One region of the Streptococcus sp. Marseille-P7375 genome, then DNA from elsewhere that is predicted to be linked to it. Evidence: predicted binding sites of a transcription regulator. Region 1 holds the regulator's gene; each other region holds the start of a gene.
The links. The regulator Rex, encoded in region 1, represses fermentation and respiration genes when NADH is low (regulators of the CRP and FNR family bind a similar motif). The targets are predictions, from matches to a motif close to TTGTGAANTANTTCACAA.

Region 1 (4,695 bases):
CAAGAGGATACCAAGCTGTTTTAGTTAATGCTTGTTTAGCTACCATTTTCCCAAGATTCTTTCCTGCTGTCTTAGAAACATTTGCAATCAATGCAGTTGCTCCACTTGCACCGAACATTATTCCAAGGTAAGAGATGATTCGTATTTGTACTTCTTCAGGTAATTCCTTATAGTTTCCTTTATATAAGTCGTCTTCTCCAAATAAATAAGCAATTTGTTGAGCTAAATTTAGAGCAAAGCCCATATATTGAACAATATCTGCTCCACCAGCAACTACAGCAGTAACTGGATTTGAAGGTAATCCAGCAACAAAAGAAGTGAAAGAGGTTTTGGCGGTGCTATCTTTGATTATTTTTTCAGCCCTTTTTCTCAATGCCTCTGGTGTGAAAACTATTTGAGGACCATGTTCCAAAATACTATCAAGGTATCTACTATCTTTAAATTGATTACGAAGGAATTCTTCTCTATCTACCTTCACGACTGGAAGTTGGCTAGCCGCATTGATTGTCTGTATAACTACAGAATAAGCATCATTTTGCTTCATAAAAATTCTCCTTTTAAATAGTATCTATATTATATATATATAATGTCAAGTATTTTGTTCTGATTTATTATTGAGTTTCTTTAATAATTTTGTACAGAAAATTGTTGCCTTTTCAATATTTAGTAATTAAGAATAAAATAACCTAAATAAGTGAGCTACCTCAATTGATAAATATATTATCAAACGTTTGGTATGTAGTTCATTTATTTAGGTTCTTTTTTTTACTTAATAGCGAATTAATAAGTAAGGAGGTTGATATGTATCGTATTTCATTGCAGGATGACATAAGTATGATGCCGCGTGAACGGCTGATAAGAGAAGGAGCGGATAAACTTAGTAATCAGGAATTGCTATCTATATTTTTGCGAACAGGCAGCAAAAAAGAAACTGTTTTTCAAGTTTCTCAAAGGATATTATCATCGATTTCTAGTTTGAATGATTTGAAATATTTGACTTTACAGGAATTACAGACAATTTCAGGAATTGGCCCTGTGAAGGCTGTTGAGTTGCAGGCCATTATTGAGCTTGGCTGTCGTATCAACAAAGCTGAAGTGCTGGAGAGGGAGCAAATTCTTGGCAGTCAAAAACTAGCTCGCAAAATGCAGGTCGAATTGGGAGATAAAAAGCAGGAATGTTTGGTTGCTATTTATCTCAATAGTCAAAACCAGATCATCCATCAGCAGACAATCTTTGTAGGAACGGTAACTAGAAGTATGGCTGAACCGCGCGAGATTTTGCATTATGCTCTCAAACACTTGGCGACATCTATTATACTTGTGCACAATCATCCTTCTGGAGTGACTTTACCAAGTAAGAATGACGATGAGGTCACCAAACACATGAAAGAAGCTTGTGAGCTAATGGGGTTGGTTCTTTTAGATCATTTAATTGTTTCCAAAAATAATTATTATAGCTATCGTGAAAAAACGGATTTGATCTAAAGTTTGTTAACCACATAATCAAACAAGGCTAAATCCCCCGTTCTTGTGGGAAATAGAAATTCTGGATGCCACTGCACACCAAGAAATGGACTTCCATCAGTCGAGGTAACAGCCTCAATGACCTTATCCCGAGGATCGTAGGCTATAACTTCTAGATGTTTCGCTAGATCCTTGATACTTTGGTGATGGAATGAGTTGATTTGGCAAGTAGGTCCGTATAATTCATGGAGGATGGAGCCATTTTTAGTGACCATAGTCTGTGTAGTGTATTGAGCAGTGCTATCTTGCCAGTGATTCTCGATGTCTTGGTGAAGTGTGCCACCCATAGCAACATTGTAAAGCTGAGTACCACGACAGACGCCAAAAATAGGCTTGTTTTGCTTCCGTGCTTCTCGGATGAGAGATAGTTCAAATAGATCCCTTTGAAGCAGATAATCATCACTTTCGATAGTCTGTTCTTCTCCGTAGAAATGAGGCTGGACATTTTGTCCACCGGTAAGGATCAGTTTATCGATCATAGTGATATAGGTGTGAGCTAAGGCTTCATCACCAATTGGTAAGATAATTGGGATTCCTCCAACTTTATTGACTCCCTCGATAAAGCCAGTTGAAGTATAACTGATATGGATAAATTGATCGTTGGGAATATCCCTTTGGTTTCCTGTTATACCGATAATCGGTTTTTTCATAAAGTGTCTGTTTCCTTTCTTACCTTACTCATCATCTTTTCTCATAAAGTAGAGTAAGGTTTGGAGTTCGCTGGTTAGGTCCACATATTGCACAACCACATCTTTGGGGACAGATAGGTGCACTGGGGAGAAGCAAAGAATTCCCTTGATACCAGCATCAACCAAGACGGATGCGACTTCTTGTGCCTTAACGCTCGGCACTGTCAGAATGGCTGTCTTTACGTTTCCTTCCTGGACCTTTTCTTTAATTTGAGAAATTCCATAAATAGGAATTCCATCATTTGTGGTGGTTCCGACGTCAGAATAATCATCTGTATCAAAGGCCATTACAATCTTCATTTTATTCCGTTCATGAAAGCGGTAGTGTAAAAGGGCACGGCCCATATTTCCGACACCAACAATCATGACATTTGTAATAGAGTTGTCATTGAGAAGATTGGCAAAGAAATTCATTAGTTTCTTGACATCGTAGCCAAAACCTCTACGACCTAACTCACCGAAGTAAGAAAAGTCACGCCGAACAGTCGCAGAGTCGATTCCAATCGCCTCTGCGATTTGTTTTGAATTGGCCTTTTCAATATTTTCTGCATTAAATCGTTTGAAAATCCGGTAGTAGAGGGAGAGCCGTTTAGCAGTAGCACGTGGAATAGAATTGCTTTTTTCAGTTTTCACAAAATCACGACCTTTCTATCTTCTATTCTATAGAAAGCTTGTGAAAAAATCAACTAATTTGATGAACAAAATATTATTATACTAATAAAGATAGATAAAATAATAGAAATAAGCAAAATTCTTAGAATTTCGCTTATTGGGGTGTTTTTTCAAAAATATCTCTTTCAACTAAACTATCCATCAGGAAATAGAATTTTTGCTGAATAATATGGTGTTTTTCTGATTTGAAGATATTAACCAATCTTAAACCAGACTTGTCCGTAATATTGATTTTAACTCCGCTTAGATCTTTATTGATGATAATCTTAAGCAAGAATCCATCGCCACTATTAGGGACAGCTTCAAGTAAGCGAGAAAGCTCGTAATTACCAACTTTTGTTTCAGCAAATGTATTGTCCCGCAAGGTAAATTTCTTAACATTTGGATGGAGTGAGTAGGTGAAGTCGCAGTTTGCTAAGCTAACAGATGTTTGAAAAGCCATCTTATCCTCCTAGTATTTCTTTTAGTTTTTGACTGAATAGTTTGATTTCTTGGATGCTAGTTTGGTCTGATACACTGATACGAATGGATTCTTTTAGGCGCTCAGAGTTTGGGCCATATAAGGCTTGAAGGACATGACTGGGCTGAACAGCACCAGCTGTACAAGCAGAGCCAGTCGAGATTGAAAAGCCATTAAGATCCATTTGAAGCAAGATAAGATCATTCTTTTGGTTTGGAAATCCAATATTGACAACATAAGGCAGGCTAGGCTGACTTTCGTTTAGGTAATAGTCTATATCCGCTAGGTTGTTCAGTAAAGTATCTTTTAACTGCTGGGCATGCTCAAGATTTTCCTCTAAGTGGGCAACATTTTCAGAAAGGGCAGTTGCCATTCCGACAATGGAAACGAGGTTTTCTGTACCCGCTCGATGCTTGTTTTCTTGATCGCCGCCATGCATGAAATTATCAAAATCCATCTGGTCAGCATAGAGAAATCCAACCCCTTTCGGACCGTGGAATTTATGAGCTGATGCACTCAGGAAATTGATTCCCCATTCTTCAGGATAGATGGGGAGCTTGCCGACGGCTTGGACCGCATCAACGTGAAAGGCAGCAGGATGATCCTTTAGTAATTCACCAATTTCTTGAATCGGCAAAATATAGCCTGTTTCATTGTTGACAGCCATGACTGAGACAAGGATAGTATCTGATCTGAGAGCATTCTTGATATCTTCCGTTCGGATTTGCCCATCTACTGGCTGAATAATAGTGACTTCAAAACCAAAGTGCTCCACCAAGTATTCAACGGGCTCTAAAACAGCATGGTGTTCAATGGCCGTAGTGATAATATGCTTGCCTTGATTCTGATGGCGCAGGGCATAGCCCTTAATAGCAGTGTTATTGCTTTCAGTACCACCTGAGGTTAAGAGGATATTTTTGCTTTGTGTGTGTAGAACTTTAGCAATATCTTCGCGAGCTTGTCGGAGCAGTTTTTTAGCTTCTCGCCCGTGGCTGTGGGTACTGGATGGATTACCGAAGACTGTCATTGCCTGAGTCATAGACTCAATTGCAGCAGGTGACAAGGCAGTCGTAGCAGCATTATCTAAATAAATCATAAATTTATCCCTTATTTCTTTTGAAAAGCAAAAAGTGGGCTGACTGGTTTTCTTTCTTGAATACGCACGATAGCATCACCAATCAACTCGCTGGCTGTGATATAGTGAACATTCTTCGGAGTCTTTTCTTTGGTATCAACAGAGTCAGTCACCAAGATTTCTCGGATAGGAACACTGTCTAGTACGTCTGCAGCTTCATCTGCAAATAAACCATGACTTGAGACAGCATAGATCTCGACAGCACCTTCACGTTC
Region 2 (4,695 bases), on a different contig from region 1:
TGGGTCAGCTGTCTTAACAGATTTTTCCAACCATTCAAAGACAAGCTTGATGGTTTGAAGCGCAATACCGTCTGTGTAGTCGTTAGCAAAGTTTGAAGTATAGGCTTCAGTCGCGTGAGTCAAGACGTCCATACCTGTATCAGCAGCGATGAAGTCTGGCACTGACTCAACCAAAGCAGGGTCAACAATCGCAATAGTTGGTGTCAATGAGTAGTCAGCCAATGGGTATTTGCGGTTGTTTTTCTTATCAGAGATAACGGCAAATGGTGTTACTTCTGAACCTGTACCTGAAGTCGTTGGAATACCGATGTATTTCGCTTTCTTACCAAGTGATGGGAAGCGGAAGGCACGTTTACGGATATCCATGAATTTTTGAACCAAGTCACGGAAGTCGATTTCTGGTTGCTCGTAGAAGAGCCACATTACTTTCGCCGCGTCCATTGGAGAACCACCACCAAGAGCAATGATTGTATCTGGTTCAAATGCTTTCATCACTTCAGCACCACGTTCTACAGTTGTGATGTCTGGATCTGGTTCAACATCTGAAAAGACTTGGATCGTTACACGGTTGCTACGTGCGTTCAATTGATCGATCACACGTTGAACAAAGCCAAGTTTTTCGATAGATTTGTCCGTAACGATCATAACGCGTTCAATATCTTCACATGTTTGAAGGTATTGGATAGAGTTGCGCTCGAAGTAAATTTTTGAAGGAACTTTAAACCATTGCATATTATTTCTACGTTTCCCTACTTTCTTGATGTTTAGAAGGTTAATAGCGCTCACGTTATCACCAACTGAGTTACGTCCGTATGAACCACATCCAAGTGTCAAGGATGGAATGAAGGCATTATATACGTCCCCGATACCACCGAAAGTAGATGGAGAGTTCCAGATGATCCGCATCGCTTTGATTTCAGTACCAAAGCGTTTAGCCAATTCTTCATCTTTTGTATGGATAGCTGCTGAGTGACCAAGCCCGTTAAATTCAACCATTTGACGAGCTTTTTTAAGACCGTCTTCTCTATCTTCAGCTTTCAAGACAGCGATAACTGGTGACAATTTTTCACGAGTCAATGGCTCATTTGGACCTACTTCAGCACATTCTGCAGCCAAGATGTTTGTACCTTCTGGTACTTTAAAGCCTGCTTGTTCTGCAATCCATGCAGCTGGTTTTCCAACGATGTTTGCATTCAGTTTAGCACCAGCACAGTTCTTGCTGTTGGCTTTCACACCAAAGCAGAATTCTTCAAGAAGGGCTTTTTCTTTTTTGTTTACAAAATAAGTGTGGTATGACTTGAATTCTTCTACAAATTCGTCATAGACCTCCTTGTCAATGATCACTGCTTGCTCAGATGCGCAGACCATACCATTGTCAAATGATTTAGACATCACGATATCATGAGCTGCTTGGCGAAGGTCAGCAGATTTTTCGATGTAAGCTGGTACGTTTCCGGCACCAACCCCAAGAGCTGGTTTTCCGCAAGAGTAGGCAGCCTTAACCATGGCATTACCACCAGTTGCAAGGATTGTTGCAATACCATCATGGTTCATCAAAGCTGCTGTTGCTTCCATAGATGGCTGAGTGATCCATTGCACACAGTTTTCAGGTGCGCCAGCTGCGATTGCTGCGTCACGAACAATTTGCGCTGCGTGAGCAGATGATTCTTGAGCAGATGGGTGGAAGGCAAAAACGATTGGGTTACGTGTCTTCAAGGCAATCAATGCTTTGAAAATTGCTGTTGATGTTGGGTTAGTTGTTGGAGTGATACCACAGATAACCCCGACAGGCTCAGCAATCTTTGTCAATCCAGTAACAGGATCATCTTCGATAACACCAACAGTCTTCACACCACGCATGTTGTTGACAACGTGTTCACAGGCAAAGAGGTTTTTCGTTGCCTTGTCTTCAAATACACCACGGCCAGTTTCTTCAACCGCATGTTGAGCAAGGATCCCGTGTGCATCAAGAGCTGCAACTGAAGCTTTTGCTACGATGTAATCTACTTGCTCTTGATTTAGTTTTCTCATTTCTTCAAGAGCTAGGAGACCTTTTTGCACAAGCTCATCAACATGTTTTTCTGCCGCTAGCACTTTATCTTCTTGTTCAACAGTTTTCTTCTTATCAGCCATTATAGTCCTCCAATGGTTTCTGCCAAAAGGTCAAATGAAGATTTTAACCTTTGTTAATTATTTCACAATATAATTATACTCTATTCCTACAAATTTGTAAACACTTTCAACAAAAGTTCACAAACTTTTTATGGATTATTTTTTAAGCACTGATACTTCAAGCTTTTTTACTAAAGTCTCTATTTATTCTCAAAAATTTCACATACTTTTCTTTAAAAATGTGTTAGCGCTTTCTTTTTTGTTATAAAACTAGCTCGGCTAAATAACCGAGCTAGTTTTATGGCTTAACACTGCCACTTGAAGCGGCAGCTAAAGCCTCTTTTATCATGTTAGAGTAGAGTTTACCTCCCTCTGCCATAGACTCTGAATCTGCCCCATAATGGACATAGTCTGTTCCAATCCAAATCTGCGGATTATTAATCGCTACCTGATACCAGTCTGCTACATATACAAAATCGTATTTCTTAGCAAGTTCAAGTTCGTATTGTCGCATCTTAACAGGAATACTACTTGGATCATTGGCTGTCCGGCCATCATATGGCGTGACTAAAATCAAGCGATGGCCTTTTGGCAAGAGCTCTATATACTGATCCAACAATTCTTCATAATTGTCAACTGGATTGGTTCCCAATGCCAAGACGACGTTTTGAAGCAGTGTTTGATTAGCAATATCGTTCTTGAAAAATTCCAGACCAGACACTAAATTACGACTAACCACTGCATCGACTTGAGCGTCAGGTATAGCCTCTTGGATCCATTCAGCGGAGCGCAAAGTGACCGAATCACCAATAACAGTCGTTCCCTCTGCCACGTTATAATTTGTCGCAGTTTTTTGGTCTGCGTGCTTACGGGTTGTCTGCATTTTCGTATCGGCTTGGTTCAAAGAATTGACAATCAGGCTTTCCTCAAAGGCACCAACAGACGGAGCTGTGATGGTGATAATAAGCAAGATAAATGTCAGCGGAATGAAACTGTAGAAAATCGGCTTGGTGATGGAACTCACATTCAACTCCTTGCCAAAAATCCGAGGCTTCCGTCCAGCTAAAGTCGGCTCTAAAATATAGAAGGAAAGAGCTGCGAAACCAAAACTCAAGATTGTAGTCAAAAGCACAGCCCAACCATTGCTCATCAACTGAGTAAAAATAATATAGAAAGGCCAATGGAAGAGGTAAACACCATAGCTAGTATCTGCAATAAAGTTGAGAGGACTAGGCTCCTTAATATTTGGCAATTTATCGTGCAAGATGCGGGTTGCTGCTATCATGACACAAGCCAGAAGTGTTGAAATCAAGAAACCAAATAAATAAGTCCACAAGCTGTCAAATTTCAAAATAAAGCTGAGCAAAAGAAGAAGAACAAAACTGCCAGCTAGAGCGATCAAGACTTGCTTGATTTCTACCTTTTCTTCCAGTTTCTTCATCTGAACGCCTACATTTCCGACTCCAGAAAAAGTCGCTAGCACTGTCCCAGCAAAGAAAGGAAAGACATGGGTCAAACTTGAGAAATAAATATTGGAGTAATTCTTGCTGAAAAAGGCTCCGATAAACATAGCCAAGAAACTGAACAGAAACAGAGCAATTGAAGTCAGAGAAATCAGGCCCCGATACTGAGCAACTGACTTGCTAATCTTACTGATGCCCCAAGCAGCCAAGCCCCAGAGGATATAGTAATGCACTTCCAGTGCCAAACTCCAAGTGTGAATCAGCAAATGCGGCACAAACTGGCTTTCATAACTACCGCCCGACATCATTTCATAAAAATTAGTCACAAAACCAAGCGCAGCTGCAATCTGCGTCCCGATACCTGCTACAAAGTCCCGACGGATCAATAAAGTAAAGGGCATGATGACCAAAATCATAAAAACGAGCGGAGGAACGATACGATAAAAGCGCCGTTTCAGAAAGCCCATAATATCAATCGTCCGACTTCTTGTAAACTCATCAATCAATAATGAAGTAATCAAAAATCCTGAAAAAGTGAAAAAGATGTCCACTCCAATAAAACCTCCAGGAAAAACTCCCTGAAAGTAATGATAGAGTAACACCAAGACCAGTCCAGTAATCCGAACCAGTGAAAACCATCTAATGCGCATTTTGATAAATTCCTTGCTTGAACGTTCCTTCATAGACGACATTACTTTCTGTCGTCAGTTTTCCTTTACCATTGGCTTGACCGTTGGCAAATTCACCTTCATATTTCCAACCATCCTTCGATGTAAAAGTACCCTTACCATCAAAAGTACCATTTTTGAAATGCCCTTTATAGCTATCCCCATTTTTAAAAGTCAGGGTACCTTCGCCGTTCATTTTTCCATGAACTAGACTGCCTTCATATTTTATCTTACCTTGATCCAGCGTTAGCGCACCCTTACTAGGGATATTAGAGGTAAACACTAAAATTGCTGACAAGGCAATCACAGTCACAGCTAAAATTTCTAGATTCTGACGGGTCAGATAGATTTTATATTTATCGTAAAATTCTTTTATTTTATCCATTTTTCATCCATTTAAGCGTTCTAGCCACTTGTGGCAACCAGCCAAAATCAGGTCATAAGTTTCATCG
Region 3 (4,695 bases), on a different contig from region 1:
CGGGACTATTGCTGATGCCACGCACTTTTCGGTAAAGATCAAAGCCGAAGCGACCAAACTTATCAATCAAGGTCATTTCCGGTATCTTGAGCAGATCTGCACCAGTATAAACTCCCATTTCATGCAGTTTTTCAACGCTCTTCTTACCAACTCCGTGAAACTTAGCAATGTCCATGGACGCCAGAAAGGCCTCTGCCTCCTCGGGTAAAATAACCGTCAGACCGTGCGGCTTCTCATAATCACTGGCAATCTTGGCTAGAAACTTATTATAAGAAACGCCTGCCGAAGCCGTCAGCTGCAATTCATTCCAGATATCGTGCTGGATCAGCTTGGCAATTTTGACTGCAGATTTGATACCCAACTTATTTTCCGTCACATCCAGATAAGCCTCATCTATGCTCATGGGCTCAATTTTATCCGTGTAGCGCTTGAAAATCTCTCGAATCTGCAAACCAACTGTTTGATATTTTTCATAATTTCCCGAGATAAAAATCCCCTGCGGGCACCGCTCATAGGCTTCCTTGGAACTCATAGCTGAATGAACTCCGAACTTTCTGGCTTCATAATTACAAGTCGAAACCACACCACGTCCACCCGTCTGACGCGGATCACTACCTATAATCACAGGCTTTCCCTTGAGCTTAGGATTGTCCCGCTCTTCGACCGAAGCAAAAAAAGCATCCATATCAATATGAATGATCTTTCGCGATGTGTCATTAATTAGCGGAAAAATTAGCATGCCGTCTCCTATAAGTTAGAATAGCTCTTTAGCAAATTTTATCATTTTTAAAGCAAGTTTCAAAGGATTTTTATTCAAAAGCAAGACCGGAAAATGTGAGAAACTTTCTGAGGTGCATAGACAAAGTATTAAAATAGGAATTTCAGTATTGGACACATTTCTACATAGTAACGTTCAAAGCAAGTACAAAATAATTCAACTTATCAGCTTCTTTCTACTATTTTCATTTACCATTTTCAAAATTATAAAACAGTTTACAACAAAATATCAATCTGTATTATAAAAGAAAGCCTCTTTTAGCACTGAAATTCGTTTGTGAAACCGATTACCTTATGATATACTTTAATTATAAATGTAACAGTTTATGTTGCTAGAATAAAGAGGAAAATCTAATGGTTGTTAAAACAGTTGTGGAAGCTCAAGATATTTTTGACAAAGCTTGGGAAGGCTTCAAAGGTGAAGATTGGAAAGAGAAAGCAAGTGTTTCTCGCTTCGTTCAAGCCAACTACACACCTTATGATGGAGATGAAAGCTTCTTGGCGGGTCCTACTGAGCGCTCACTCCACATCAAGAAAATCGTAGAAGAAACAAAAGCTCACTACGAAGAAACTCGTTTCCCAATGGACACTCGTCCAACATCTATTGCAGATATCCCTGCTGGTTATATCGACAGAGATAACGAACTAATTTACGGTATTCAAAACGATGAACTCTTCAAATTGAACTTCATGCCAAAAGGTGGTATCCGTATGGCTGAAACAACTTTGAAGGAAAATGGTTATGAACCTGATCCAGCTGTTCACGAAATTTTCACAAAATATGTGACAACTGTTAACGACGGTATTTTCCGTGCTTATACTTCTAACATCCGCCGCGCTCGTCACGCTCACACTGTAACTGGTCTTCCAGATGCCTACTCACGTGGACGTATCATCGGTGTTTACGCACGTCTTGCTCTTTACGGTGCAGACTACTTGATGCAAGAAAAAGTCAACGACTGGAATGCAATCAAAGAAATCGACGAAGAAACAATCCGCCTTCGTGAAGAAGTAAACCTTCAATACCAAGCATTGCAACAAGTTGTTCGCTTGGGTGATCTTTACGGAGTTGATGTTCGTAAACCAGCGATGAACGTTAAAGAAGCGATCCAATGGGTTAACATCGCCTTTATGGCTGTCTGCCGTGTTATCAACGGTGCTGCAACATCTCTAGGACGTGTGCCAATCGTATTGGATATCTTTGCAGAACGTGACCTCGCTCGTGGTACATTTACTGAATCAGAAATCCAAGAATTTGTTGATGATTTCGTTATGAAACTTCGTACAGTTAAATTTGCTCGTACAAAAGCTTATGACCAATTGTACTCAGGTGATCCAACTTTCATCACCACTTCTATGGCTGGTATGGGTAACGACGGTCGTCACCGTGTTACTAAGATGGACTACCGTTTCTTGAACACTCTTGACAATATCGGTAACTCTCCAGAACCAAACTTGACAGTTCTCTGGACTGACAAACTTCCATACTCATTCCGTCGCTACTGTATGCACATGAGCCACAAACACTCTTCTATCCAATACGAAGGTGTAACAACAATGGCTAAAGACGGATACGGAGAAATGAGCTGTATCTCATGCTGTGTGTCACCACTTGACCCAGAAAACGAAGATCAACGCCACAACATCCAGTACTTCGGTGCTCGTGTGAACGTTTTGAAAGCCCTTCTTACTGGTTTGAACGGTGGTTACGACGATGTTCACAAAGACTACAAAGTATTTGACATCGATCCTATCCGTGACGAAGTTCTTGAATTTGAATCAGTTAAAGCGAACTTTGAAAAATCTCTTGACTGGTTGACTGACACTTACGTAGATGCTTTGAACATCATCCACTACATGACTGACAAGTACAACTACGAAGCTGTTCAAATGGCCTTCTTGCCAACTAAACAACGTGCCAACATGGGATTCGGTATCTGTGGATTTGCTAACACTGTTGATACATTGTCAGCTATCAAATACGCTACAGTTAAACCAATCCGTGACGAAAATGGCTACATCTATGATTACGAAACAATCGGTGAATACCCACGTTGGGGTGAAGATGACCCACGTTCAAACGAATTGGCAGAATGGTTGATCGAAGCTTACACAACTCGTCTACGTAGCCACAAACTTTACAAAGACGCAGAAGCTACTGTATCACTTTTGACAATCACATCTAACGTTGCTTACTCTAAACAAACTGGTAACTCACCAGTCCACAAAGGTGTATACCTCAACGAAGATGGTTCTGTGAACTTGTCTAAACTTGAATTCTTCTCACCAGGTGCTAACCCATCTAACAAAGCTAAAGGTGGCTGGTTGCAAAACTTGAACTCACTTGCTAGCCTAGACTTTGGTTACGCAGCTGACGGTATCTCATTGACAACTCAAGTTTCTCCACGCGCTCTTGGTAAGACTCGTGACGAACAAGTTGATAACTTGGTAACAATCCTTGATGGTTACTTTGAAAACGGTGGACAACACGTTAACTTGAACGTTATGGACTTGCAAGATGTTTACGACAAGATCATGTCTGGCGAAGACGTTATCGTACGTATCTCTGGATACTGTGTAAACACTAAATACCTCACTCCAGAACAAAAAACTGAATTGACACAACGTGTCTTCCACGAAGTTCTTTCAATGGATGACGCACTTAGCTAAGCCTCTTTCCTAATTGTAAAACCAGCTGAAAATCAGCTGGTTTTCTTTTACTTTGGAGAGATAGCTTTAAGCATTTGTGTTATAATAGAGTTATTGTAAAATGAAAAAGGGGGATATAATGGCTGAGAAAATGTCTACAGATGAAAAAAATCTTAATCTGGCCGTCGATGTTATCATGCTAGCTGGGACCTTGCTATTACAAAGCGGCTCAGAGATTTATCGGGTCGAAGACACTATGATCCGGATTGCCCATTCACAAGGCATCCTGGACTGCAATGCCTTAGCCATGCCCGTTGCCATATTCTTTTCAATTGAAAATACTAATATTTCTCGAATGAAGCGAAATATCCATATGAACTACAATATCGAGAAAGTCTGCGATGTCAATCAGGTTTCTCGGCAATTAGTCAGTGGAGCAATCAATTTGGAAGAAGCTCTTGAACAGCTAAAGGCGCTTAAAACAAAAGGGGTTCCCTATAGCAAAAGAGAACTCATCACAGCAGCTACACTCAGTGCTCCTTTCTTTTCTATCATGTTCGGTGGAAATTTCTACGATGCTCTTGGAGCCGGTATCGCGACTCTATTTGGCTTCTCTTTCTCTCTTTATGTCGATAAATATATTCGAATTCCTTTTGTTTCAGCCTTTGCTGGAGCTTTTGTCTTCGGATTATTAGCCCAGATTTGGGCTTACTATTCGGGATTCGATTCAACAGCAGACTTGATCATCGCAGGAGCTGTCATGCCCTTCGTCCCAGGAATCGCTCTGACCAACTCAGTTAGAGATATCATGACCAACCATATCAATTCTGGGATGAGCAAGCTCTTCGAATCGCTCCTCATTACCCTTGCTCTCGGCGCCGGCACCTCTGTCGCCCTCATTCTTATGAAATAAGCCTATGACAATCTTGACTTTCTTACTGCAAGCCCTTGCCAGCCTACTGGCTATCATCACTTTTCTAATCGTTCTAAATGTCCAGCGTAGTATGCTGATTCCCGGCGGAGTTTTAGGAATGGCTACTTGGCTACTCTATCTCTTGCTCAAGGGACCGACTAATGTTATCATTGCAACCTTCGTGGCTGCCATCATTGGTTCCTGTGCCAGCCAAATCCTCAGCATCATCTATAGAACGCCGGCTGTCGTCTTTATTTTGGCTATTCTAGCGCCTCTAGTACCTGGATATATTTCTTACCGGACAACTGCCTTCTTTGTGACAGGTGATTACAGTCATGCTATGGTCAATGCTACCT

Region 2: adhE (bifunctional acetaldehyde-CoA/alcohol dehydrogenase) is a predicted target of Rex. The motif match lies at 2,184-2,201, and genes of this name have one in related genera.
Region 3: pflB (formate C-acetyltransferase) is a predicted target of Rex. The motif match lies at 982-999, and genes of this name have one in related genera.

The regions. Positions count from the first base shown of each region.
Region 1 covers NZ_CABPTR010000001.1:697,393-702,087, reverse strand. The annotation lists gene FZ954_RS03565 (hypothetical protein) at 1-544, opposite strand, end outside; gene radC (DNA repair protein RadC) at 802-1,485, shown strand; gene FZ954_RS03555 (gamma-glutamyl-gamma-aminobutyrate hydrolase family protein) at 1,482-2,174, opposite strand; gene FZ954_RS03550 (redox-sensing transcriptional repressor Rex) at 2,199-2,846, opposite strand; gene FZ954_RS03545 (DUF1831 domain-containing protein) at 2,980-3,327, opposite strand; gene FZ954_RS03540 (cysteine desulfurase family protein) at 3,329-4,441, opposite strand; gene FZ954_RS03535 (ribose-phosphate diphosphokinase) at 4,453-4,695, opposite strand, start outside.
Region 2 covers NZ_CABPTR010000006.1:35,069-39,763, reverse strand. The annotation lists gene adhE (bifunctional acetaldehyde-CoA/alcohol dehydrogenase) at 1-2,133, opposite strand, end outside; gene FZ954_RS10820 (acyltransferase family protein) at 2,411-4,225, opposite strand; gene FZ954_RS10815 (MORN repeat-containing protein) at 4,215-4,628, opposite strand; gene FZ954_RS10810 (low molecular weight protein-tyrosine-phosphatase) at 4,632-4,695, opposite strand, start outside.
Region 3 covers NZ_CABPTR010000007.1:18,660-23,354, reverse strand. The annotation lists gene dinB (DNA polymerase IV) at 1-739, opposite strand, end outside; gene pflB (formate C-acetyltransferase) at 1,132-3,447, shown strand; gene FZ954_RS11260 (threonine/serine exporter family protein) at 3,566-4,339, shown strand; gene FZ954_RS11255 (threonine/serine exporter family protein) at 4,344-4,695, shown strand, end outside.